2 regions of the Citricoccus parietis genome follow, and region 2 is predicted to be linked to the other one. Evidence: predicted binding sites of a transcription regulator. Region 2 holds the regulator's gene; the other holds the start of a gene.
What was found. Region 2 encodes HrcA, which represses chaperone genes, less so after heat shock. Its sites were predicted from a motif close to TTNGCACTCGNNNNNNNCGAGTGCNAA; they were not measured.
Positions count from the first base shown of each region.

Region 1: the regulator HrcA is predicted to act here: its motif matches at 2,824-2,850, upstream of groL (chaperonin GroEL).

Region 1 is NZ_JBHLWH010000021.1:4,071-15,194, reverse strand. Features, by position in the region: gene ACFFIO_RS07190 (DUF4031 domain-containing protein) at 1-883, shown strand, start outside; gene groL (chaperonin GroEL) at 1,008-2,645, opposite strand; gene ACFFIO_RS07180 (LytR C-terminal domain-containing protein) at 2,893-3,576, opposite strand; gene ACFFIO_RS07175 (DUF3263 domain-containing protein) at 3,673-3,990, opposite strand; gene ACFFIO_RS07170 (uracil-DNA glycosylase) at 4,115-4,804, shown strand; gene ACFFIO_RS07165 (threonine/serine exporter family protein) at 4,814-6,787, opposite strand; tRNA gene ACFFIO_RS07160 (tRNA-Val) at 6,914-6,990, opposite strand; gene ACFFIO_RS07155 (DsbA family protein) at 7,107-7,850, shown strand; gene ACFFIO_RS07150 (TMEM164-related integral membrane acyltransferase) at 7,816-8,553, opposite strand; gene ACFFIO_RS07145 (helix-turn-helix domain-containing protein) at 9,117-9,248, shown strand; gene ACFFIO_RS07140 (hypothetical protein) at 9,474-9,710, shown strand; gene ACFFIO_RS07135 (hypothetical protein) at 9,707-9,943, shown strand; gene ACFFIO_RS07130 (hypothetical protein) at 9,940-10,401, shown strand; gene ACFFIO_RS07125 (hypothetical protein) at 10,485-10,970, shown strand; gene ACFFIO_RS07120 (AAA family ATPase) at 10,967-11,124, shown strand, end outside.
Region 2 is NZ_JBHLWH010000043.1:52,024-61,574, reverse strand. Features, by position in the region: gene ybeY (rRNA maturation RNase YbeY) at 1-342, opposite strand, end outside; gene ACFFIO_RS15310 (PhoH family protein) at 332-1,348, opposite strand; gene ACFFIO_RS15305 (16S rRNA (uracil(1498)-N(3))-methyltransferase) at 1,390-2,175, opposite strand; gene dnaJ (molecular chaperone DnaJ) at 2,172-3,317, opposite strand; gene hrcA (heat-inducible transcriptional repressor HrcA) at 3,369-4,382, opposite strand; gene ACFFIO_RS15290 (DUF3097 family protein) at 4,611-5,486, shown strand; gene ACFFIO_RS15285 (DUF4870 domain-containing protein) at 6,258-6,689, shown strand; gene ACFFIO_RS15280 (hypothetical protein) at 6,749-7,231, shown strand; gene hemW (radical SAM family heme chaperone HemW) at 7,242-8,522, opposite strand; gene lepA (translation elongation factor 4) at 8,541-9,551, opposite strand, start outside.

The sequences.
Region 1 (11,124 bases), on a different contig from region 2:
CTCCCACTTGGTCTCGGACCGCTCCCTCGAGGAACTGCACGCCTTCGCGTCGGCGGCCGGAATCTCCCGGCGCGCCTTCGACGGTGACCACTATGACGTCCCCGTGGAGCGCTATCCGGAGCTCGTGGCGCGCGGTGCCGAGGAGGTCAGCGGTGCGGATCTGGTCCGCCGGCTCGTGGCCTCCGGGCTGCGCATCCCGGCGGCCCAACGGGCGGGCAAGCTGGACAAGATCCTCACCCAGCGGTTCAATCGGCTGTTCCCCGGGGCCTCTCCCCTGGAGCGGGAACCGGTGGTGGCGGACCTGTTGGCCCGGTGGTCCGAGCCGCACCGGCACTACCACGATCGCTCGCACCTGCTGGCCGTGCTCAGGGCCATCGACGTGCTGGTCAGACACGGCGAGGACTGCGGCCGGTGGACGCGCAGCGTGAAGCTGGCCGCCTGGTTTCACGATGCCGTCTACCGTGGCGACCCGGCCCTGCCGGCGGGGCGGGACGAGGAGGACTCCGCCGTGCTGGCCGAACGGGCCCTGTCCGAGTTGGGCCTGCCGGATCCGGAGATCGAGGAGACGGCACGGCTCGTGCGGATGACCGTGACCCATGATCCGGACCCGGGCGACCGGACGGGGGCGGTGTTCAGCGACGCCGACCTGGAGGTGCTGGGCCGTTCCCGGGGGGACTATGCCCGCTACCTGTCGGCCGTGCGCCAGGACTTCGCGCACGTACCGGACGCTGACTTCGCCACCGGGCGGGCCGGCGTCGTCCAGTCCCTGCTCGCCCTGGACCCCCTGTACCGGACCACCACCGGCACGAGGCTCTGGGAGCGCAATGCCCGGCGGAACCTGTCCGCCGAGCTGCATCCCACCGCGCGGCACTGGACCCGCTGACCCCTCGTTTTCAGTCGAGTTGGCGTGGGTGTTAAACGCCGGAACCCCCACCAACTCGACTGAAAGCGAGAAGGTGGGGGTTCCGTGAGAGCTGGGCGCTCAGTGAACCTCAGGGGTCACTGGATCACATCATGCCACCCATGCCACCCATGCCGCCCATGTCGTCGCCGCCCGGCATGGCCGAAGCCGGCTCGGGCTTGTCGGCCACGACGGCCTCGGTGGTGAGGAACAGACCGGCGATCGAGGCGGCGTTCTGCAGGGCAGAGCGGGTCACCTTGACCGGATCGTTGACGCCGGCGGCCAGCAGGTCCTCGTACTCGCCGGTGGCGGCGTTGAGGCCGTGACCGTCGGGCAGGGAGCGGACCTTGGCAGCCACGACGCCCGGCTCCAGGCCGGCGTTGAAGGCGATCTGCTTCATCGGGGCCTCGATGGCGACCTTGACGATGTTGGCGCCGGTGGCCTCGTCACCCTCCAGGGAGAGCTTGACGAAGGCCTTGGCACCCGCCTGGGTCAGGGCCACGCCGCCGCCGGCGACGATGCCCTCCTCCACCGCTGCCTTGGCGTTGCGCACGGCGTCCTCGATGCGGTGCTTACGCTCCTTGAGCTCGACCTCGGTGGCGGCACCGGCCTTGATGACGGCCACGCCGCCGGCCAGCTTGGCCAGGCGCTCCTGCAGCTTCTCGCGATCGTAGTCCGAGTCGGTGTTCTCCATCTCGGCACGGATCTGGGCCACTCGGCCGGCGATCTGCTCGGCATCGCCGGCACCCTCGACGATGGTGGTCTCGTCCTTGGTGATGACGACCTTGCGGGCGGTGCCCAGGGTCTCGATGCCGGCGTTCTCCAGGGTCAGGCCGACCTCTTCGGAGATGACCTGGCCACCGGTGAGGATGGCGATGTCAGCCAGCATGGCCTTGCGGCGGTCACCGAAGCCCGGGGCCTTGACGGCCACGGACTTGAAGGTGCCCTTGAGCTTGTTGACCACGAGGGTGGCCAGGGCTTCGCCCTCGACGTCCTCGGCGATGATCAGCAGGGACTTGCCGGACTGCATGATCTTCTCGAGAAGGGCAACCATGTCCTTCACGGTGGAGATCTTGGAGTTGACGATGAGGATGTAGGGATCCTCCAGCACCGTCTCCTGGCGCTCGGCGTCGGTGACGAAGTAGCCGGAGAGGTAGCCCTTGTCGAAGCGCATGCCCTCGGTCAGCTCGAGCTCCAGGCCGAAGGTCTGGGACTCCTCGACGGTGACGACGCCTTCCTTGCCGACCTTGTCCAGCGCCTCGGCGATGAGCGAGCCGATCTGGGTGTCAGCGGCGGAGATGGACGCGGTGGCGGCGATCTGCTCCTTGGTCTCGATCGGCTTCGCGGAGGCCACGAGCTCTTCGATGACGGCGGCGACGGCCTTCTCGATGCCGCGCTTCAGGGAGAGCGGGTCAGCTCCGGCCGCGACGTTGCGCAGGCCTTCCTTGACGAGGGCCTGGGCCAGCACGGTGGCGGTGGTGGTGCCGTCACCGGCGACGTCGTCAGTCTTCTTGGCAACTTCCTTGACGAGCTCGGCACCGATCTTCTCGTACGGATCGTCGAGCTCGATCTCCTTGGCGATGGAGACACCGTCATTGGTGATCGTGGGGGCGCCCCACTTCTTCTCCAGCACCACGTTGCGGCCGCGGGGGCCGAGGGTGACCTTGACCGCGTCGGCCAGGGTGTTCAGACCCCGTTCCAGGCCGCGGCGCGCCTCTTCGTCGAATGCAATGGTCTTGGCCATGTGTGCACTGTCCTTTCTGGACCTTGGCGTTGCTTGGCAGTGTTCAACTGACCTGTGCAGTGCCCGCGACGGACGGCCCGGAGCCGGGCCTCACCACGTTCAGGTCTGCTCCGAGGCCACGACCACCCGCATGCCTGCGGGTTTTGGCAGTCACAACCTCAGAGTGCTAAGTCCATATTTAGCACTCGCACCCTCCGAGTGCAAACAGCAGCCGGTCTGTGGGACGGCTTTTCAGCGTGTGGACGAATCAGCCGGCGTAGTCGGAGCTGAGCACCACGGCGACGCCGGGCACGCTGGCCGCGTAGATCAGCGGAAGTCCCAGCTCGGCAGCCACGGCCTGGGCGGTGGTCTCGTTCTGCGAGTAATACACGGCCGAGCCGGACACGGAGAAACCCTGCCAGTTCCCGGAGCCGGCCACGGTGAAGCCGCCGGAGGACAGGGTGCCGGAGACCCGGCCGGCCAGGCCACCGATCGAGGAGGCGTTGTAGACCTCGACGGGCGCGGAGGTGTCCCCGGTGTCCGCGGCCGTTTCAGACTCGGCAGGATCAGACTCGGCCGGATCAGACACGGCGGAGGACGCCTCCCCGGATGCCGTGGTCTCGGACGGTTCGGAGGGCTCAGAGGATTCGAGATCCTCCGGTGAGGACGTCATCTCGCCGGTGGGGCCGGCCTCGGGCCCGGTGGACTCCGCGGAGGCCTCCGCCGTGGCCGATGCGCTGGCGGAGGCACCCGCGTTGGCCGGGTCGGAGGGCAACAGGGAGGGCAGGACCAGGAAGGAGAAGGCTCCCACGGCCAGGGCCAGGGCGGCCGCGACGGAGATTCCCACCAGGCCCGACGAACCGGTCGTCAGGGAGGGGTCGGCCCGGTGGGTTCCCTTGCGGTCCTTGTAGGCGGGGACATCGTCGAATTGATCGTGCGGGTACTGCGTCATTGGCCACCATCACCAGATTCTCGGCTCCACGGCGTGGCTCCCGGGTCTGCGGGGGACGTCATGGAGATGGACACGGCCCGACCACCGGTGCGGTGCTCAGGCCTCCTGCCGCCGGGCACTGCGTGCACGGTGGCGCGTGGTCCGTAGTCTACGCAATCTCTTGACAAGCATGGGCTTGTGCGCCAGCGCCTCCTGACGGTCCAGCAGACCGTTGAGCACCTGGTAGTACGTGGTGGCCGAGAGGGAGAACCGGTCGCGAATGGCCTGGTCCTTCGCCCCGCCGTACTTCCACCACTGGTCCTCGAAGTCCAGGATGTCCCGGTCGCGCTCGGACAATGCGTCCACGGCGGGGTCCACGGCACTCTCAGACGGGGTCGGTGCACCGTCCGGCTCGGCGGCGTTCGCTGCAGTCATGAGGGGTCCTTCCAACGGGGTACTCCACAGTCTACCGGCCGAAACTACACCCGTGTCATTCGTCCCGACCGCTGAGGGGCAGCGCCTGGACGCAGGACGCCGGCCGGACCGGTAGTCTGCCGACGTGGAACTCATCGCCCCCTTGGATCCCGGCTGGGAACACGCCCTGGCCTCGCAGCGCGAGGCCCTGGCCGTCGTCGGGCAGAACATCCAGGCCCGACGCGCGGCCGGAGAGCAGATCCTGCCCGCGCCGGAGAACGTGCTGCGCGCCTTCCGGCAGCCCTTCGAGCAGGTGAAGGTGCTCATCCTGGGGCAGGACCCGTACCCGACGCCGGGACACCCGATCGGGATGAGCTTCGCGGTGGACCGGCACGTGTCCCCGCTGCCGCGCTCACTGGCGAACATCTACCGGGAGCTCTCCAGCGATGTGGGCGTGCCGCCCGCCGCCCACGGGGACCTGACCGCGTGGGCGGACCAGGGCGTCCTGCTGCTCAACCGCGTGCTGACGGTGGCCGCCGGGGAGCCGGCCAGCCACCGCAGGCTCGGCTGGGAGGGCATCACGCAGGCCGCCGTCCAGGCCCTGGCCTCCCGCGGCACACCGCTCGTGGCGATCCTCTGGGGCGCCGATGCGCGGAAGATGGCTCCCGTACTGCAGGAATGTGCGCCACAGGCCAGTCCGGTGGGGATCGTCGAGTCCGCGCACCCCTCGCCGCTGTCCGCCCGCCGCGGGTTCTTCGGTTCGAAGCCCTTCAGCCGGACGAACGAGTTGCTCCAGCAGGCTGGCGCCACCCCGATCGACTGGCGCATCGGCTGAGAGCCGCGGTCAGCGACGGCCGATGCGGCGCCGTTCGTTGGCCTGGAAGGCCGTGGTGAACGGACGGGCGATGGTGTCGCCGAGGACCACGCCCGCCGCGATGGCCATGATGACGACGGCGGCGTTGAAGAGCCCGATGACGCCCTCCATCATCTCCCCCGTGTCCATGGCGATCTTGTACATGGAACGGAAGATGGTCAGCCCCGGCAGCAGGAAGAGGATGCCGGGGACGGCGACCACGAGCTGAGGGGCACCCATGCGCAGGGCCACGTAGCGACCCAGGGCGCCGATCGCCACGGCGGCGATGGCGGGGGTCAACCGGGACCCGACGCCGATGAACTCGGCACCCACATACACGGCAAAGCCGGCCAGGGACACCACGGCGGTGGGCAGCAGCAGGCGCCATTCGGACTGCTCGAAGATGGAGTTCCAGATGGCGGCCGCGAACACCAGGATGCCCAGCAGCCACACGGGGTAGTCCGCGAAGGGCTCCTGGGCCAGGTCGAGCTCGCGGACCCCGAGCATGGAGGCGAACACGGTGGCGGCCACAATCCCGGCGATCAGCGCGGCGAAGACAAGGAAGGCCGAGACGAAACGGCCCGCCGCCGTGACCGGGAAGCCGTTGATGGCATCCTGCACGGCCGAGACGAAGCGCCCCGAGGGCAACAGCAGCATGATCCCGCCGGCCACCACGAGGGACGGCGCGAGGTCCACGTCCAACGTGTACAGCACCAGCGCGATCATCGTGGCGATGAACCCGCCGGCCATGATGGAGAAGAACTCCGGGATCCGGGCCCGGCCCAGCAGGTCCACCACGGTCATCATCAGCATCATGGACAGGAAGGCCACACCGGCGCCCACCACTCCGCCGCCGATGAACACCACGAAGGTGGCGGAGAACAGGCCCGCGGCCACGGTGGTCAGCCACCCCGGGAAGGGTTTGGGCTTGTGCCGGATGTCAGCCAGGGTCTGCTGAGCCTCGTCCCGGTCCATCTCCCCGGCGGCCACCGCGGCGACCAGACGGTGCAGCAGGGCCAGCCCGGCGTAATTCTGCGACCAGGACCGCACCACGCGGTGCAGGGAGTACGGGGTCTTCCCGCTGGGCGCGTAATTCAGGGCGATGGACTGGTTGGTGATGTCCACCTCGGTCTCGTGGACACCGAAGGCCTGGGTCACCACGATGATCGAGGTCTCCACCTCCAGGGCGCCGGCCCCGAAACGGAACATGGTCTCGCCGAGTTTCAGCGCAAAGTCCAGGGTGGTCCGGGCATCGGCGTCCGCGTTGCGGGTGGTGCGCAGGTACGGGTTGGCATAGGGGCTGGTGGCGATCCGGTCCACGATGGACAGCGTCTGGGTCGGCAGCGGCTCCGAGTACATCATCCGCTTGAAGGCGGAGCCGCCCGAGAACCGAAGGCGGCCCTTCGACGGCTTCTTCTCCCGCTCCGGGACGCCGACCGTGCCGGTGGTGCCGGTAGTGCCGATCGGCGCCGTCGCCGGGGTCTCCCCCGTGGTCGGCTCGGAGGGCGCCAGCACGGATTGCGGCACCGGATCAGAGGCCGGCGGTTCCGTCAGCGGGGTGTCGGTCAGGGTCGCATCGCCCGGCGGTCCGTCGGTCGGCCGTGCATCGGTCGGCCCGACGCCGGCGTCCCCGCCGGGCGTGATCGGCCCGCCCACCACGGTGGTGCCGGAATCCGTGCGCACCGGGTCGGCAGTCTCGACCGACTGGGTGGGGGTCGGCGCCATGGGGTGCCCACCGGTCGTGGGGAGCCCGGCGGCCTCGGCCGCCGGTCCGAGCGCGAAGTCGATGGCCGACGTCGGCGCAGGCGCGGTCTCCGGTTCGGCCTCGGGGCCCGTGCCGGCGGTGGCGTCGAGGTAGTCCTCCGGCGAGCGCCGGGAGGGCTTGATGATGGGGATCTGGGCGAGGTCGGCGGGCGGTTCCTGCGCGTGCCGATGACCAGACCGGGTTTCGGGGATCTTCTCCACCGCCGCTCCCTTCCCTGCCGAGCCGCCGCCACATCCTGATCCGGTGGGCGCCGGACAACACTGTACTGCCCTGTGAGATACCGCCCGGTTAACGACTGAAGGGCCCGCTCCGGGCCCTTCAGGATGTGGTGGATCTTACTGGACTCGAACCAGCGACCTCTCGCGTGTGAAGCGAACGCTCTAACCAACTGAGCTAAAGATCCATCATGCCGGGCCAGCACTCTGACGAGGGGCCAACAGCTATGAAAGCCTACCAGAACACGCGGTGAACCAGAAAACGGCGCCTCCGCCGTCCGGGACCGCCCCTAGGATGTCAGTCATGCGCACCAACCCGGCCGAGAGCACTGACACCACTTCGTCCTCCCCCACATCCTCCCCCCGGCCGGCACGGCTCGGTGTCACCCTCGCCCTGGCGGCGGCCACCGTGGTGGCTCTGACGGGTTGCGCCGATGCCATCCGCCATGCCGAGCACGGCGGCTCCTCCGATCCGGCCGCCTCCTCGTCCTCCGCACCGGAGCAGACGGCCGGGACCGAGGCTTCCGGGGTGCAGATCTTCGAGGACTTCGCCTGCCCGCATTGCGCGGCCTTCCATGAGCAGAACGGGGGCCTGATCCACGGCCTGGTGTCCGGTGGCGAGCTGGAGGCTGATTACCGCATCGTGGACTTCCTGGGCCAGGGCGATCCGGAGTCCTGGTCCACGCGGGCCGCCAACGCGTACTACTGCCTGGAGGGTTCGCTGGAAGCGGGCACCGGGAGTGAGGACGAGGCAGCCGGCAACAAGCTGCACGCCTTCCAGTCCTGGCTCTTCGAGCAGGCAACGGCCCAGCCGGACGATGCCACCCTGGTGACCCAGGCCGATGACATCGGCGGAGGCACCGCGTCGGTCGAGCAGTGCGTCACCGAGGACGGTGGAGCCCCACAGATCACCGCCGCCATGTCCGACTTCTCCGACTTCGGGCTCCGCGGCGTCCCCTCGGTCTACTCGACCGCCGACTCGATGCTGTACAACCCCGAGCAGCACGGCGACCTCAAGGCCTGGCTGACAGACCGCTCCGGGCGATGACCTCGGCGCCCTGCACTCCGCGCTGCACGGGGATGCTCCGGGCCACCGCGTAGCCGATCCACATCAGCGCCAACGTGGCCGCGCAGGCTGCCAGCCAGTAGAGCGGGTCGGGCAGGGTCTGCAGGAACGGCCGGAACTTCAGGTAGAAGTAGTTGCCGTCCGTGAGGGCGTTGACTCCCAGCACTACCCCGAAATATGCGAGGAACCAGGCGTAGGACCGCCACAGCCCGCGGACGGTGGGCCGCCATCCGTCGACGATCCCAGCGAGGACCGGCACCAGGATGGTCACGGCATGGCTGACCAGGAAGCTCCACCCCATGAGGTGGTCCATCGGCTGGATCCGCTGCGGGTAGATGAACGTCGCGTACGCGTAGAGACCGAAGTAGAAGCCCACCTCCAGCACCGTGCGCCGCCCTGTGATGAGGTACGCCATCAGGATCAGCGTGGTCACGCGGGAGATGTGCAGTGGCAGGGAGTCGCCCCAGTCCCAGCCGGCCACGAACGTCTGGTAGCTGTACAGGGCCACCTGTTGTACGAGGGCCAGGACCAGGAAGCCCCAGCGCAGCACCGGGGCAAAGTCCCGCACCTGGCGGCGGAACGCCAGCAGCAGGGCCAAGGCTGCCAGCACCATCCCCAGGGCCAGCAGGTGGTCCGCCCCGAACAACGGGATATACGGAGCCCGCGGGTCCAGGAACGAATTCATGTCCCTAGGCTATCCAGCGCGGAGGGCGCAGGACGGCGGTGGAGCCCCCTACCGGATTCGAACCGGTGACCCCCTGTTTACAAGGCCGATTAGCGGCATTGACGAGGGGTAACGCTTCTATACGCTTGGATCCGATTAGACCCGCGCTTTCGCAGAAGTGCACCCGTCCAAGCGGGCTAAAACGTACCCATCCGGATTGGGGCGTCCGGCCCAGTCGGGCGGGATTCCGACGGGTTTTCGGCGGGATCCCCGAACGGGTCGGTCGTCGTGTTGCCGAACCGAGCCGCAGCGGCTAACGTACTTCTCGTCCGATACGAGCGGACGATTATACGAACGAGTAGCACTGTCATTTGGGTTCAACTGATCTGACGCTTTGTCCGTCAGGCCGTAGAAGACACCAGAGACTACCTAGCCCGGTAGCACCAACGATCAACGTTGGAGCTGCTGGGCTTTTTGTCGTCCAGATGCAGCTCCATGAGTCCCCTGGAGTACCAATGGCAACCAACCTCAAGAACCCCCAAGCCCCGAATCTAGCGATCCCAGTGGCCGCGCCATCTCTCGGAATGACCGAGAGGCAATTGCAGGATGCCGTGGCCCGGCGCGAGATTACCTACGTCAAGGTGGGCAGGTTCGTGCGCTTTCGTCAGTCTGACCTGGACGACTACATCGCCCGGAACACCGTAGAGGCGCTCTAGCGGCGAAGGCCACTTGCCTGCTGGCGCAGCGGTTCCCCGGTGTACTCCGATGCCTCTTCCCTCTCCCTGGCCGTCCTCGGAGGGACCCATGGCTTTCGTTTCAGGTACCCGCCGGGAGCACCCTTCTTCATCAGGTCAGTTTCAGGGACGTTTCTGTCGTTAGTCATGACCTCAATTCTCGCGGTCTTCAGCCGCAATCACTACCCCGAACCTCAAGGAGACCAAGTGTCTGAGGAATTTCACCGAACCGGTACGCCCCTGGACGGGCGACAACATCAAGTCCATCTCAACGTCAATACAGCGACGTTCGACGCCCTTACCTATTTGTCGCAGATGACAGGCGAGTCCAAGCGTTCGATCATTCGCCGAGCCCTGGTCCAACACCTCAACGAAGTGGGCTTCCCAGCTCTCGTTACGCCAACCCCAACTCACACCACCCAAAAGAAGGAGACAACGAAATGACCACCATTGACATCGGAGGAACGAAGCTCGGCCCCACGGCCAGCAGCCGGGGCGCGGCAACGAAGCTGTCCCAGCTCGCGCCGTTGCGAGACGTGGAAAAGGCCTTGGACACCCTGAGCCGTGGGCAGGAGATAGCCGCGAAGAAGTCCATCGCCCAACAGGAAACCAAGCAGATCACAGACCAGCTACGGGTCGCGTCCCGCAAGCGCCGCCAGGCAGGAGCCGAACGATGAACAGCGCCGTGACCATCAACCAAGCCATCGACACCGTCCTTAACAATCAGGCCGTGGGTGTGTACGCGCAGACTCCGGATGGCAAGAAGGCAATGCAAGAGACCATCCGTGATCTGAATCGCGCGGTAACGGCCCATGCAGACCGCCAAGCGGCGGATGCCGTAGCTTTCCATGCCGATCTCAACGGGAAGCTCGGTGAGCTCCAGGCGAAGACGGCTCGGATCGCCGAACTCAATGCCGAGTTCGACGGCTCGGCAGTGATGGACGAGGCCAAACTCGACGAATTCTTCGGATTGGAGGCAAGCGTCGAGTACCTCGCCAAACAGGTCTTCCAGATGGAAGGTCGCATCGCCAATATTCTGACCGACCTGGAAGATCCCGTGGGATCGCTATCCCGCCTAGAGGGCAAGTACTCGAGGATCAAGCGTCAGTACCTGGTGCGCTTTCCAGTCCTCTAATCCATCCACCAAGACCAGTGGCCCCGTTCGAGCCTTCTAGCTCGCACGGGGCCACCTCGACCAATGAAAGGTTCCTGGAGACCATGGTCAAAACAAGCGTAGCCCCTGTTGCCACCTATCCGAAAGTTTCGGCTCGCTGGGTGCGCGACAGTTACAAGGACCACGACGGCAACGGCGATCCTCTGTCCAAGCGCTGGCCGGTGCGGTCCCTCACTGAAGTCGAGCGCGCTACGGTCAGGGTGCGCATCGACTGGTCAGTCACCCCGCCCGAGGAGACTCAGCTAGACGTGGCCGGAAACGCTGCTCTGCGACTCCGCGCCCACGAGGTGAGGGGAAGGTTGTTCGGACGGTCGGGGAGCGCTCTAGCGGCCGAACTGTGGGGTGTGTTCTACGGCAACGGCCCGACACCAAAGTATGCCTGGCGCGGTTACGAGATCCTGTGCCACATGGACGCCGACGCGGAGCGACACGGGGTGTCCGTCTGGATCGATGCTGAACCGCTGCCGTTCAACCCTGCCCGCCACAGGGTGATGCGCCTGTCTGAACGCGTGAAGGAGCTGGGCGCATGAGAGCGCTGCACGAAGACTGGCCTGAGACGCCGGACGCCGTGGCCCACGTCCTCGACCGGCTGCCGGACTATCGGCAGACCGGACCAACCCAGTGGACGGCTGTTTGTCCCGCACATAACGACAAGTCGCCGTCGCTGTCCGTGAGCGTCGGGGA
Region 2 (9,551 bases):
CAGCAGCAGCAGGACCTCGTCCGCGGCGGAGTGCCCGCCGCGGGCGGCCTGGACGGCGGCGACCTGCGGGCAGATGACCACGTCGCCCAGCAGCCCCTCCGGGCCCGGGTCCTCGGCGGTGCCCGGGCGGAGCTCGTCCATGGGGAAGCTCATGACATCCGTGGCGTCCGGCAGGTCCATCCACTCCAGGTGGAGCTGTTCCATGGCGGCCTCGTCCACGCACACCACGGAGAGTTCCGCTCCCGGATGGACGTGCAGCGATTCCAGGACGGAACGGGACAGGGCGAGCAGCGACTCCTCGTCAACCTCAGCGCCGGACTCGTTGACGATCTCAATGGCCATCGGTGCTCCCCCCAGCGTTCTCGTAGGCGTCCACGATCCGGCTCACGAGGCGGTGGCGAACCACGTCCGCGGACTGCAGCCGAATGACGGCGATGTCCTGCACGCCCTCCAGGATGGAGACGGACTGGGCCAGGCCCGAATGGGTCCCCCGCGGGAGGTCGACCTGGCTGGTGTCGCCGGTGACGACCATGTGAGAGCCGAAGCCGAGACGGGTCAGGAACATCTTCATCTGCTCGACCGTGGTGTTCTGGGCCTCGTCGAGGATGATGAACGCATCGTTGAGTGTGCGTCCGCGCATGTAGGCCAGGGGCGCCACCTCGATCGTCCCGTCCGCCATGAGCCGCGGGATGGACTCGGGTTCGACCATGTCATGCAGGGCATCGTAGAGGGGCCGCAGGTACGGGTCGATCTTCTCGCTGAGCGAGCCCGGCAGGTACCCCAACCGCTCCCCCGCCTCGACGGCCGGCCGGGTGAGGATGATCCGGTTGACCTCCTTGGCCTGCAACGCCTGGACCGCCTTGGCCATGGCCAGGTAGGTCTTGCCGGTGCCGGCGGGACCGAGACCGAAGGTGATGGTGTTCTGGTCGATGCTCTCCACATAGTGCTGCTGGTTCGCCGTCTTGGGCCGGATCTGGCGGCCCCGGCTGGAGAGGATCGAGGCGGAGAGCAGTCCTGAGGCCTGGGCCCCGGAGCCACCCCGCACCAGGCTGGTCACCTGTTCGATGACCTCGGGAGTGATCGAGGTGCCGCGCCGGGCGAGGCCGTGCAGGTCCTCGATCACCTGGCGCGCCTGCTGCACGTCCGGTGCGGGGCCCTCCACGTCCAGGTCCTCACCGCGCACGGAGACGGTCAGATCCGGATAGAGGCCGTCGAGGATTCGCAGCAACAGGTCCTGCGGCCCGAAGGTCCGCACCATGGTCTCCGCGGAGGCGAAGGTGATGGTGATGTGGTCACGTTCCGTGGAAAGACTCAAGGGAGGTGCTTCAGCTCCTGGCTGGTGGGACAACTGGTGGGCAAAGAGTGAGACGGGTGCACTACGAGGCCAGTCTACGTCCGAGGCCCGAACCGTCCCAGCAGCTGCTGGAGGACGGCGACGGCGGCCGGACCGGCGGTGGAGGACCGGAGCACATGGCGCCCCAGCAGCACGGGCAGCCCCCCGGCCTCGGACAGGGCCGCGGTCTCGGCCGGGCTGATGCCACCCTCGGGGCCGACCACGAGCACGATCCGTTCTACCGGTTCTACGGTCTCGCCGATCAGAATCCCCGCCTCGGCGACGGCCTCGCCCAGCGACTGCCGCGCGTCCTCGTGCAGGACGAGCACCAGGGAACCAGGGCCACAGACCGAGGCGACCCCGACGCCGTCGAGCACCTTCTCCGTGCGGGGCACCCGGGTGCGGCGTGCCTGCTTCGCGGCCGAGAGCAGGGCCGCCTCCCACTTGGACACAGCTTTGGCGGCCTTGTCGCCCTTCCATCGCACGATGGAACGTTCGGCCTGCCAGGGGTGCACGGCATCGAGGCCCAGTTCCGTCGCCGTCTGGATGGCCAGCAGGTCCCGGTCGCCCTTGGCGAGGGCCTGGACGAGGACGAGTTCCGGGTACGGCGCCGGTTCATCGTGGACGGTCTCGGCGGTGATTTCCAGCCGATCGGGCGCCGCGGAGCGCACGGTGCCGCTCACCCGCCGGCCGGATCCGTCCGCCACGTCCACGCGCTCCCCCGGCGACAGCCGCATGACCTGGGCCGCGTGCCGGGCCTCGGCACCCGAGACCACCACGGTGGCCCCCGACGAAGCGGGGGCCAGCTCGCCGTCTCCGACGTAGAAGAGGAGGTTGCTCACAGGTTCTTGAGGTTGTCCCGGAACTTGGAGAACAGCCCACGGTGCTCCGTGGTGCCGTGCACCAGGTCCTCACCGCGCAGACCGGCCAGCTGCTCCAGCAGGGCGCGCTGCTCGTCGTCGAGTTTGGTGGGGGTCTCCACCCGCAGGGTGACTTTGAGATCGCCCCGGCCCGAGCTCCGCAACCGGCCAACGCCCAGGCCCTTGAGGGTCTGCACCTCTCCGGACTGGGTGCCGGCCTTCACCGGCACTTCCTTCTCACCGTCGAAGGTGTCCAGCGTGAGCGTGGTGCCCAGGGCGGCGGCCGCCATCGGCACGCTCATTGTGGCCAGCAGGTGGTCGCCGTCGCGGACGAACACCTCGTGCTGACGCACCTCGATCTCCACGTAGAGATCGGCATTCGGGCCGCCGCCGGGACCGGCCTCGCCGCGGCCGGCGAGCTGGATCCGGGTCCCCGTGGCCACACCGGCGGGGATCTTGATGGTCAGTGAGGTGCGCTCTCGGATGCGGCCCTGCCCGGAGCACTCGCGGCACGGATCCGGAATGACGGTCCCGAAGCCCTGGCAGGCCGAGCAGGTCTCGGCGGCCATGACGGTGCCGAGGATGGAGCGGACCGGCCGGCGGATGGCGCCCTGGCCATTGCAGATGGTGCAGGTCTCCGGATGCGTGCCCGGCTGGCTGCAGCTGCCGTCACAGGTGGGGCACACCACGGCGGTGTCCACCTCGAGGGTCTTCTCGGTGCCGAAGACCGCATCGCTGAGGTCGAGCTTGGCCGTGATGAGGGCGTCCTGTCCCCGCCGCGCACGGCTGGCGGGACCACCGCCCCGGCCACCGCCCATGCCGCCGGAGCCGCCACCGCCGAAGAAGGTCTCGAAGATGTCCTGGAAACCGCCGAAATCGGCGCCACCGAAGCCGCCGCCCATGCCGCCGGTGCCGTTCTCATGGCCCGTGGCGTCATAGTTGCGGCGCTTCTCCTGGTCCGAGAGGACCTCGTAGGCACGCGTGACGTTCTTGAACTCCTCGGAGGCGTCGGGCGCGGGGTTCACGTCGGGATGGAGCTTACGGGCCAACTTGCGGTAGGCGCGCTTGATCTCCTCGGCGGAGGCATCCCGGCCAACGCCGAGTACCTCGTAATGGTCAGCCACGGTCTGCGGTGTTCCTTCCGGTGGTGGGGTGGTGGATGTCAGTCCTGGCCGCTACTGCGACAGGATCCGGGACAGGTACCGGGCGATCGCCCGAACGGCGGTCATGGTGCCCGGGTAGTCCATGCGGGTGGGGCCCACGACGCCGAGCTTGGCGCCGGAGCCGGGGCCGTAGCCGGCGGCGACGACAGACGCCTCGGACAGGGAGCCGGTGTTCTCGGAGCCGATGCGCACGCTGAGGCCACGCACATCCTGCTCCATCTCGGTCAGCAGGCGCAACAACACGACCTGTTCCTCGAGGGCTTCCAGGATGGGGCCGATCGAGAACGGGAAGTCTCCGGTCGAGCGTGCCAGGTTGGCGGTGCCGGCCATGATGATCCGGTCCTCCCGGCGTGCCGCGAACATCTGGTCCAGTTGGACGGCGAAGGCCAGGGCAAGATCCCGGTCCTCCGCCGGAACCTCGGCCAGCGCGAGCCGGAGTCCCTCCGCGGCCTGGACCGGGGTCAGCCCGTCCAGATAGCGCAGGAACTGCTGCTTCAGCACGGTCAGGGATGTCTCGTTGGCCTCGACCTCGAGCCCGAAGGCCCGCTGGTCGACCTGTCCGGTGGACAGGATCACCACGACGAGGGCCCGGCGGGGCGCCAGGAAGACGAACTCGATGTGCCGGATGGTGGAGGAGTCCACATGGGGGTATTGCAGCACGGCCACCTGGTTGGTGAGCTGTGCGAGCAGCCGCACGGTCCGGGCCATCATCTCGTTGAAGTCGCCATTGGCATCCAGCAGCGTCTGCACCGCGCGCTTCTCCGCGGCGGACAGCGGCTTGACCTCGGAGATCTGGTCCACGAAGATCCGGTAGCCCTTGTCCGTGGGGATGCGTCCGGAGGAGGTGTGCGGGGCCACAATGAGCCCCTCCTCCTCCAAGGCGGCCATGTCATTCCGGACAGTGGCCGAGGACACGCCCAACTGGTGGCGGTCCACCAGGGCCTTGGATCCGACGGGCTCGCGGGAGGACACGTAGTCCTCCACGATGGCCTGCAGCACCTGCATGCGGCGCGGCTGTTCGCTCATCGGTTCCTCCTGCCTGTCATCCGGCTTAGCACTCGACGCTTTGAAGTGCCAAGTCTAGACCTTGTGTCCAATCGACGTACCACCGCTTCCCCTCACCTCTGAGGGTGCCGACTCGCGGCCCGCACATCGCCGGCCCCGCGCCGACCGGGTGCGCCAGCCCGGTACCGACCGCGTGCCGCGCGAGCCGCTGCACGGTTACGCCGGCTCCCCTTGCTAGCGTCGATGCCCGTGGAATGGAACAACTGGGGCCCGGGCACCCTCGACGGCGGCTTCCGCCCGACCGCCCGCATCGTCGAGAAGGTCCCCGCGCACCAGGGCACCGTCCTGGAGGACACGGAGACCGGATTCACCGGTGCCGTCCTGCGGGTCGAGAAGTCCGGTGGCGTGCACCTCGTCGTCCTGGAGGACCGCCGGGGACGCACGAAGTCCTTCCCCCTGGGCTATGGCTTCCTCGTGGACGGCGAGCCCGTCGAGGTGGTGGCCCCCGCACCGGGAGGCACCTACGGCGCCTCCCCCGCGAAGCCGGCCCGGACGGCGTCGGGCTCCGTGCGCGTGGACCATGCCCGGGCCCGCACGGCGCGGGCCTCCCGCATCTGGGTCGAAGGGCTGCATGACGCCGAGCTCGTGGAGAAGGTCTGGGGTGAGGACCTGCGACTGGAGGGGATCGTCGTCGAGCCGCTCCACGGAGTGGACGACCTGGCGGGCGCGATCAGAGATTTCTCGCCCGGTCCGCAGCGCCGGCTCGGCATCCTCGTGGACCACCTGGTGACCGGGTCCAAGGAGGAGAGGATCGCCGCCGAGGCCATGAAGGTGCCCGGGGCGCGCGGTAACGTGCTGATCGTCGGCCATCCCTACGTGGACGTCTGGCAGGTCATCAAGCCCGCCGTCCTGGGCATCGGCGCCTGGCCCGTGGTGCCGAAGGGCCAGGACTGGAAGACGGGCATCCTCGCCGGCCTCGGCTGGCCGCACCGGACCAAGGAGGACATCGGCCTGGGCTGGAAGAGGCTGTTGTCCCAGGTTCGGACCTATGCCGACCTGGAGCCGACCCTGCTGGGCCGGGTGGAGGAGGTCATCGATTTCCTGACCGTAGATTCATCGACGTAACGGTCCCACATTCTGAACATAGATCGGATCTAACGGATTCGCTCCTGATTGCTGCGAATGGGCAGACCCTCCGAATGCCCGACCCCAGCTAATCAACGGCACGAACAGAATGCCGGATCCCAAAGACATCGCAGGCCTAAGGCACGTCTCAAGGGCTGGACCAGTGTCCCAAGATCTTGGAAACGAGCGTTTCGCGGCGAGAACGGATAGACATCCAAGTACTGAAACGAGGACTATGGCCATTGCCATCGCTATGGCAGACCACGCGCCAGCAGTTCCTTCATGGACTAGGACTGTACCCAGCAACAGACTGGCGCAGTCCGCGTTAACAGGTGCATTCGGTCGGAGAATACGGCAATGCAACCGCCGCATATCAGAACGAGTCCAAGCGGGATGATAAGTACCGGGCGAACTGCAAACCACGTTTGCACACCGTGTGTCCAGTCTGTGCCGGGGATATCCAGATAGCTCAAGAATCGCCGTGACGTCTCGAGTATCGAATCGTGCCCCTCCGCGCTGCTCACGACAGCAAGCCACCACATGAGTCCACACCTGAATGAGTAGACCATAGTCAGTAGGTTTCCAACCTTGTCATTGGTCGCACTGATCAGACCCCCGACGATCTCCATGATAAATCCCTCCCAATATGTCTGGACACGAATACCTTCGGAGACGGACGAGTTAAGAGCGCGCGGCAAGCGGAGTAGGGTCAAACTGGAACGTAGAATGTCGGCAAGTACTTCGAATCGACTCAGGACGAAAGGCAGTTCGGTGTCCCAGCAGCAGCCAGGCAGTCCGTACCGCCCGCGCCCCGGCGCCGCCCCCCGGCGCGAACAGCAACTGCAGGGTTCACCGGACCAGGCCGAGCCGCTGACGCCGGCCGAGGACCGTCAGTGGGCCACCCTCGGGCACTTCGGCGGCTTTCTCGGGTGCATTCCCTCCCTGGTGATCTACCTGGTCTTCCGCCACCGCGGACCGTTCACGGCCCAGGAGGCCAAGGAGGCGCTGAACTTCACGCTGCCGCCCACGGTGCTGGCCATCGTGGCGAACCTGCTGGCCCTCATCCCGATCGTCGGCGGCATCTTCGGGATCGTCGCCATGCTCTTGTGGCTGTTCATGACGGTCTCCGGCGTGGCGGCAGGCATCCAGTGCAACAAGGGCCGCCCCTACCGCTACCCGCTGAACCTGCGCCTGATTCAGTAGTTATCCACAATACGGCGAGACCCGCTCCACGGCACCTCCTGGTCGATCACCATGGAGGCATGGGAATCCGCTACTACGCCTACCCTTTGGCCCCCAAGTTCGTCCCGTTCGCACTCAAGGACCCGCGACCTTTCGCCGGCGACGATCCCTTCGGGGACGCATGGATGACAACCGACGATGAACGGCCTGAGATGCTCTACCTCGACAAGTGCTGGGGTCCCTTGCAGGGCCTGACCCTCGGGGAGGACGGTGAACCCAGGGTGTCTCATCGTCTCTTTGAAGGGAACGTCACTTTGATGGACGGTGGGTGCACGTGGCTGCCCTACGTCAAGGCGTTGTCACCCCAAGACGTCGATGAGGTTGCGCGGGACCTGGCCAAGATCGGTACACCCGACGCGGACCGCCTCGTGGCGAAGTATCGCGATCCTCGCTGTGACCACGAGCAGGAGAGGTCCTACATTCTCCAATTTTTAGGCCGGGCCCAGGATTTCACAGCTGAGATGCTGGGCCGCGGCTGGGGACTGACGTACCAGATTGGATGACTTCTCCGCTTCAGAACCCGGCCAGCCGCCGGACGATCGCGTCGTCCAGCAGCCGCCCCTGCAGGGTGGGCACCACCCGGCCGGCCAGCGCCGCCCGTCCGTCCAGCAGTCCCTCGCCGATCATCGCGGCGATCTCCTGGCGCGCCTGGGCACCGCCGTCGGGCGCTTCCTCCAGGGCGGCCGTCGGCAACCCGTCCGAGAGCCGGACGCCCAGCATGACGCGCTCCAGGAACCGCGCCTCGGCGTCGGGTTCCTCCCGGCCGACGGACGGCGAGATCCCGGTGGCCAGCCGCTGCGCGTAGGCCGCCGGATGCTTGGCGTTCCAGAACCGGACGCCAGCCAGGTGTGAGTGGGCGCCGGGGCCGGCACCCCACCAGTCCTGGTCACGCCAGTAGGCCACATTGTGCCGGGCCCGGTGGATGCCGCGGTCATCCGGGTCGTGGGCCCAGTTCGAGATCTCATACCAGCGGTAGCCCGCCTCCGCGAAGAGCCGCTCGGCCAGCAGGTACTTGTCGGCCTGGTCGTCCGGGTCCACATCCGGCACGGTCCCCCGTTTGACGGAGGCCCCGAACTTGGTTCCGTCCTCCACGATGAGCGAATAGGCCGAGATGTGATCCGGCGCCAGGGCCAGTGCCGCCTCGACGGTGGTGCGCCAGTCCTCCAGAGACTCCCCCGGCGTGCCGTAGATCAGGTCCAGGGACACCTCCAGGCCGGCCTCGCGGGCCCAGCCGACGGCGGCCGGGACGTTCTCCTGCCGGTGCGTGCGGTCCAGCGTGGCCAGCACGTGCGGGACGGCGGACTGCATGCCGAAGGAGACCCGGGTGAATCCACCGGCGGCCATCTCCCGCAGAGACTCAAGGGAGACCGAGTCGGGGTTGGCCTCCGAGGTGATCTCGGCTCCGGGCGTGATCCCGAAGATGTCCCGGGCCCTGCCGAGGATGCGGACCAGGTCTGCGGCGGGCAGCAGGGTGGGTGTGCCGCCGCCGAAGAAGACGGTCTCCAGCGTGCGCGGGGGGATCTCCGAACCTGCCAGCGCCTGCGCCGCGAAGTCCAGCTCACCGGCCACGGTGTCCGCGTAGGACGTCCGGGACGCGCCGGGGCCCAGGTCCTCGGCGGTATAGGTGTTGAAGTCGCAGTAGCCGCACCGCACGGAGCAGAACGGGACGTGCACGTAGAGGCTGAAGGTGCGCGGCTGGCCGGTCTCGGCCGCCTCACGCACCCGGTTCCCTACCGCTGCGGGGAACCGGCCGTCGTCGGGCGCGGGGTCGCCGAGGGGAAGGATCGAAGGCAAGGTGTGTTCGTCCCCGCCCTACTTCTTGGCGCCGGTCTCGGAGCCCGCGCCGTCCGAGGACAGCGCGGCGATGAAGGCCTCCTGCGGGACCTCCACGCGGCCGACCATCTTCATGCGCTTCTTGCCCTCCTTCTGCTTCTCCAGCAGCTTGCGCTTACGAGAGATGTCACCGCCGTAGCACTTGGAGAGCACGTCCTTGCGGATGGCGCGGATGTTCTCGCGGGCGATGATGCGTGAGCCGATGGCGGCCTGGATCGGCACCTCGTACTGCTGGCGCGGGATCAGTTCCTTGAGCTTGCCGGTCATCATCACGCCATAGGCGTAGGCGTTGTCCTTGTGGGTGATGGAGCTGAACGCGTCCACGGTCTCGCCCTGGAGCAGGATGTCCACCTTGACCAGGTCGGAGGTCTGCTCGCCGTCGGCCTTCCAGTCCAGCGAGGCATAGCCCTTGGTGCGGGACTTGAGCAGGTCGAAGAAGTCGAAGACGATCTCCGCCAGCGGGATCCAGTAGCGGATCTCCACGCGCTCCTCGGAGAGGTAGTCCATGCCCTTCATCTGGCCGCGCTTGCCCTGGCAGAGCTCCATGACGGAGCCGATGAACTCGCTGGGGACGATGATCGTCGCCGATGCCATGGGCTCGGCGACCTCGTTGATCTTGCCCTCCGGGAACTCGGACGGGTTCGTCACCGTGACGACCGTCTTGTCCTCCTTGGTGACCTCGTAGACCACGTTCGGGGCGGTGGAGATCAGGTCCAGGTTGAACTCGCGCTCCAGGCGCTCACGGATGATCTCCAGGTGCAGCAGGCCGAGGAAGCCCACGCGGAACCCGAAGCCGAGGGCCACGGACGTCTCGGGCTCGTACACCAGGGCGGCGTCGTTGAGCTTGAGCTTGTCCAGGGCATCACGCAGCACCGGGTAGTCGGAGCCGTCGATCGGGTACAGCCCGGAGAAGACCATCGGCTTGGGATCCTCATAGCCACCGATCTGGTCCTGCGCGGGATTGCCGGCGCCCGTCACCGTGTCACCGAC